DNA from 2 places in the Priestia sp. SRI_019 genome. Region 2 is predicted to be linked to the other one. Evidence: predicted binding sites of a transcription regulator. Region 2 holds the regulator's gene; the other holds the start of a gene.
The links. The regulator Rex, encoded in region 2, represses fermentation and respiration genes when NADH is low (regulators of the CRP and FNR family bind a similar motif). The targets are predictions, from matches to a motif close to TTGTGAAATATTTCACAA.
Positions count from the first base shown of each region.

Region 1: a site for Rex is predicted at 1,422-1,439, ahead of AC2YJL_RS11090 (DUF1641 domain-containing protein). Genes of this name have one in related genera too.

Region 1 covers NZ_JBYCZN010000002.1:160,076-163,230, reverse strand. The annotation lists gene AC2YJL_RS11100 (ammonium transporter) at 1-675, opposite strand, end outside; gene AC2YJL_RS11095 (hypothetical protein) at 672-1,088, opposite strand; gene AC2YJL_RS11090 (DUF1641 domain-containing protein) at 1,518-1,970, shown strand; gene AC2YJL_RS11085 (NAD(P)/FAD-dependent oxidoreductase) at 2,004-3,155, shown strand, end outside.
Region 2 covers NZ_JBYCZN010000015.1:11,087-14,241, forward strand. The annotation lists gene AC2YJL_RS27130 (CPBP family intramembrane glutamic endopeptidase) at 1-171, shown strand, start outside; gene AC2YJL_RS27135 (YdiK family protein) at 168-395, shown strand; gene tatC (twin-arginine translocase subunit TatC) at 421-1,176, opposite strand; gene tatA (twin-arginine translocase TatA/TatE family subunit) at 1,192-1,377, opposite strand; gene AC2YJL_RS27150 (redox-sensing transcriptional repressor Rex) at 1,431-2,069, opposite strand; gene AC2YJL_RS27155 (ABC-F family ATP-binding cassette domain-containing protein) at 2,528-3,155, shown strand, end outside.

The DNA of each region.
Region 1 (3,155 bases), on a different contig from region 2:
CGTACTTCCTGCATTAAACCCGAACCATCCAAACCATAATAAAAAAGCACCCACTGATGCAAGCGGCAAATTGCTTGGAAGAGAAACAGAACTAATTCCATTTTTCGTGAACTTCCCTTTTCTCGGTCCAATCATTATTGCAGCTGCTAAAGCTGAAAAACCGCCAAGAGCATGAATAACTGCCGAACCGGCAAAATCAAGCATCCCTAACTTACTAATCCATCCGCCTCCCCAAATCCAGTGGCCGGCTATAGGATAAATAAATGTAGTCATTAAAATCGCATATAAAAGATATGCGCGGAAATTAATTCGTTCTGCCACCGCTCCAGAAACGATAGAAATGACCGCAATAACAAATGCACATTGAAACAGCCAAAACGTTTCAAGCCCAATTGGAATGTCAAGGTGCGATAAATTACCTGAGAGCGCAAAACCGCTTTTACCGACAACTCCACCTAAATCATCACCGTACATTAATCCAAAACCAATTAAATAGAAACAAAGCGTTCCTATTGTAATATCAGCGAATACTTTCATAATAATATTCACGCTATTTTTGTAGCGGACAAAACCTGCCTCTAGCAAGGCAAAGCCGCCTTCCATTAACAAAATCATCGCCGCTGTTAACACGACCCACGTTGTATTTATCCCTAAACTTAGTTCATTAACACTCATATCCCAACGCCTCCACTGCTTTTTAATCGTTTTATTTCTTGTACAATAGCAGGCGAAAGCGTAATTTCACTTGTTTCTTCATTTTCCGCTTTTATTAATTCAAGAACTTCATGAAGTTCTCGCATTTGTGCTTTAAGGTGATCAATTTTTTTAAAGCGCTCCTTTACGTATACCATATACTCGACCGCTTGATGCTGACTTAAAGGACGCCCGGTAAAAAATTTACGAAACGTTGATAGTGATTGATACCAAGCTTCTTCAGCACGTTTCTTCTCTTCGTATTTACTAATTTTCGTTTTTATATCTTCTATTTCTTGTGCTTTAGCTTCTTTTAACTTCATTATAAATTCAATTAATTTTAATTGAGGCAACGTAATGACCACATTATGATAAAGTTCATCCACTACAACCATGTTATATCTCCTTACATAAGATGTTATATTCTGATTATATGTAGAACACTATAGTAAGTCAATGTAATTTTTTGAAAACTCTTTAAATAGTAAATGCGCCCTATCTTTTTAATACTTATAGAATATTAAGTTCGTATGTGTTGAAATATGACGTTATTTGTTTTATCGTAGGAAGAGGAATCATGTTAGTTCCCTATTTTAATTTTATTTACCTAGGCAATTATTCGCTTTATTTTTTATAAACTTTTATTAAACAAAGGGTTACGAGGTTCTTCACTTATTTTTTCAACGAAATGAGTTGATTTTATCTCGTATTAAAATTAAAATAGAATTATGTGCAAGATTTCACAACTTCACAATGTAGTTTGAAAGTCTAGCAGATAACTAGGAACTACATATGCAACAGTATCCAGCAAAGGAGGACTTTTCATGTCTCAATCAACTATTCAAAAATCAGCTGCAGAGGAAAATGCTGCTGTACAAACAGAAGCGGCAGTTAACAAAGGTCAAGCGGATGTGTTAGATCAATTGTTAAAGCCTGAAGTACAAGAAGCTCTTACTGTTCTTGTAGATAATTTACCAAAATTATCTGAAATGGTAACGGTGCTTACAAAAACTTACGACGTTGCGCAATCATTATTAACTGACGACGTATTAAAAGAAGATCTACTTGGTGGAGTAAAAGAATTTATCGAGCCGGTAGAAGGAACAGTAAAAGGTCTTGCAGCTACTGCAATCGAAGCAAACGATCGTGCAGAAGCAAATGCTTCTAATTCAATCGGTTTATTCGGTTTATTACGCATGCTTAAAGATCCACAAGCTCAAAAACTATTCCGCTTTGCACAAGCGTATTTAGACATTACAAACGAAAAACAAAAATAATTTTCATTAAAAAGTGTGGACGGAGGATCGACTATGTCAAAACATATTTTAATTTTAGGCGGCGGTTACGGTGGTTTATTAACTGCAATGACAGCTCGCCAACACCTAAGTGCGGATGAAGCAAAAATTACAGTAGTGAACCGTTTTGCTACTCACCAAATCATTACAGAATTACACCGTCTAGCTGTAGGCGGCGTTTCTGAACAAGCGGTAGCTTTACCACTTGATAAATTACTTAAAAACTACAACGTTGATTTAAAAATTGCAACGGTAAAAGAAATCTCACCAGATCAACGTGAAGTATCTCTTGAAGATGGTACAAAATTAAGCTACGACTACCTTGTTACAGCTTTAGGTAGTGAAACTGCTTACTTCGGTATCCCTGGTTTAGAAGAGCACAGCTTCGTTCTTAAATCAGTAAATGATGCAAACCGTTTACGTGCACACGTAGAAGCTTGTATCGCTGAATACAGCAAAACAAAAAATAAAGCTGACGGTACAATCGTAGTCGGCGGTGGTGGATTAACAGGTATCGAACTTGTTGGTGAATACGCTGACTTAATGCCAAGCCTATGTCTAAAACACGGTGTTGATCCAAAAGAAATTTCTCTATACTGTGTAGAAGCAGCTCCTACAGTTCTTCCAGGCTTCCCTGCTGAATTAGTAGAGCGCGCTCAATCAAGCTTAACAAAACGTGGCGTTACATTTGTTACTGGTACACCTGTAACAAAAATGGATGCTACAACTGTTGAACTTAAAGACGGCAGCAAAATTGAAACAAAAACAATGGTATGGACTGGCGGAGTTCAAGGTAACTCTGTAGTTGCTAACTCAGGTATCGAAGTAAACCGCGGTCGTGCACTTGTAAATGAATTCTTACAATCTACATCTCATAAAGATGTATTCCTTGCTGGTGACTCAGCGGTTGTAATGGGTCCAGAAGGTCGCCCTTACCCACCTACTGCTCAATTAGCTTGGCAAATGGGTGAAGTTGTAGGCGTGAACTTAGCAGTAGCTATTCGCGGTGGAGCAATGGAATCATTCGTTCCTGTCTTCTCTGGTACACTAGGAAGTCTTGGACGCAAAGATGCAATTGGTACAATCGGCGGAAACAAAACGCAATTAAAAGGTTTACCAGCATCACTTATGAAAGAAGCAAGTAACGTTCGTTACTTATCTCATATC
Region 2 (3,155 bases):
GTATTTGCATTCCTTTATGCAAGAACAAGACTAATTGTTGTACCTATTATTGCTCATGTTTTGATGAATACAATCGTTATTTTATCTCAAACTATTTTTGCAGATAAAATTATAGAAATGCAAAAACAAGCAGAACAAATGCAGTTTATTTTTGGAGGCATGTTTTTATGAAGAATATCCCTTTAACACGAGGGTTTATTTATATTATTATGGGGATTTTATTTACTTACTTGGCAATTCAAAATGCTCAGGAAACCGTGTGGAATTTCCCCACAATCTTATTTGCACTCGTAGCCGCATTCGATTTCAGGTTTGCGGTTCGCATCTTTATCTTGCACTACAAAATTAAAAAATTGCAGCAGCAATATAAAAATCAAGATGATTCATCTAAATAAAAAAACCACTGTTTCAGTGGTTTTTTTACATACTAACATCTTCTCTTTCTTGCTCTGCCCTTGCCTTTAACACTTTGCGATACGAAATGCGGGAAATAATGATGCTGATTTCATACAAAATTAAGAGCGGCACTGTCACCATCATGTGCGAGAGCAATTCCGGTGGTGTAATAAGTGCGGCAATAACTAGCAGTACGAAATAGGCATATTTTCGAATTTGAGATAAAAACATAGGCGTGATAATTCCTAATCTCGTCAAAAACATCACGACGACAGGAAGCTGAAACAACAGGCCAAAAGGCAGTGTGAGCTGCATTAAAAAAGAAAAGTATTCATTAATGCCAATCACTTGGTTTACATTCAGCTCATCAGAAACGCGCGTCATAAAATCGACGACAAATGGAAACAACACAAAATAAGAAAAAGAGACACCGCCGATAAAGAGAAAAATGGAAACAGGAATATATCCTAGCGTTACCTTCCGCTCTTTTTCATATAAACCAGGACTAATAAATGCCCAGAGTTGATACAGTGCAACAGGAGCTGCAAGTACACAGCCGATAATAACAGCAAACTGCATATAAATCTTAACTGGATCTGTTAGCCTAAATGCATTCATCGTTAAATTTTTTGCCTCATCAGCATGCTGTAAATAGACAATGACCTTATCCGCTATAAAAAAGCCGCCAATTGTGGCAATCACAAAGAAAAATAAAACAATTAAAATGCGTTTTCGCAGCTCTCCTATATGATCATATATTGACATTTCTTGTTCGGTCATACTATGATCACCCTTTTACTCTTTGTCATCTACTTGACGCTGTTTATCTTTTTCACGATCTTCTGATGCACCGCTAGCGGCATGCTTAAACTCTCTAAGCGTTTGGCCCACTGATCTTCCTAGCTCCGGTAACCGTTTCGGTCCAAAAATAAGCAGTGCTACAATCGCAATAATAATCCAACTGCCTGCTCCAATCCCCATATTCCCACTCTCCTTATTAATTTAGACTTAAGGAAATCGTAACATAGTCCGCCTTATTCAACAGGATAATTTTTCAAAAAGTAGACAAGCGACTGTAATTCTACAGCAAGATCAATATGATGCAGTCGAATCTCATCCGGTACGTTTAAGCGTGCAGGAGTAAAGTTTAAAATTCCTTTAATTCCGCAACTCACTAAACGATCGGTAATTTGCTGAGCAACAGTGGCTGGAACGGTTAAAATCGCTACTGAGATGTCATCACTCATATAATCTTCCAATTGGTCAAGGTGATAAACCGGCACGTCGCCTACTTTTGTACCGACTTTATCTTCTATCACATCAAAAGCGCACTCAATTTTAGTGTTATTATTTTTAATAAAATTATAATTTAAAAAGGCCGTTCCGAGATTCCCTACGCCAATCAGTGCTACTTTCGTTACTTCATCTTGGTCTAACGTTTTACGGAAAAATGTAAGCAAATAATTCACATTGTAGCCGTATCCCTTTTTCCCTAATGCTCCAAAGTAAGAAAAATCCCGGCGAATAGTAGCAGAATCAACTTTCACTGCCTCACTTAACTCCGCTGACGAAACACGCTGTTTACCAGAAGCATGCAAGTTTTTTAAAAAACGATAATAAAGCGGCAATCGTTTAGCCGTTGCTTGTGGTATTTTTAATTGTTCAGTGTTCACGTTGTACCCCCTCAGTTCATGTATGTCATTACTAACATTTTCAAGTCATATTGCATTACCTTTCACAAAGCATCAACCGCTTTGAGGTAGCGCTTCCAATTCTCTCTCTTTTCTCTTGTTTTATATATACTCCGCTTCGCACCCCGACGGCTTTTGTCTATCCAGCACTACTTAAAGTCGGTAGCTAGAACGAAGCAATGTGCCCTTCAAAGGATTCGTTTGTTAGTCATGACGGGTTTTCTACATCCATCATATATAAGTTCAGAGATGCACTTATCTCTTATTTTAACATAGTATCCTGTATAAAATGTGCAGGTAAAATCATTTTATTTCATGAATCAAAACATTCGCTTCATCATTTGTCCTTGTCCCTCTACAAATTACAAACGCTTGTAAGAAGAACTTGTAGTTGAAAATATGTTAAAATACACTATGGATATACTACTAGAGGTGAAAAAATGATTATTCTACAATTGAACGGTATTACAAAATACTATGGGGCAGAACCCATTTTATCGAATATAAAGTTAGAAGTACAATCAAAAGACCGCATTGCCCTAGTGGGACGAAACGGTGCTGGTAAATCAACTTTATTAAAAATTATTGCTGAGCAGCTTTCTTATGACAGCGGAGAAATTATTAAACCTAAAGGTGTTTCCATTGATTATATGGGACAAGATACAGTTCTTGAGTCAACACTCTCCATATGGGAAGAAATGATGACGGTCTTTGCTCCGTTAAAGAAAATGGAAAAAGAATTACGTACGCTTGAAACGAAGATGGGTGATCCAGACATTTTTAATGATTCAGTTCAATACGAAAAACTAACCAAAGAGTACGACCAGCTTCAAGTAACGTTCAAAGATTTAGGCGGCTATCAATATGAAGCGGATACACGGTCTATTCTTCACGGTTTCCGTTTTTCAAACTTTGACTATAGCACCCCTATTTCCTCCTTGAGCGGTGGACAAAAAACGCGCTTGGCTCTTGCAAAACTGCTTTTAACAAAGCCAGACTTGCTTATTCTCGATGAGCCTACCAACCACTTAGATATTGAAACTTTAGCATGGCTGGAACAGTTTCTGC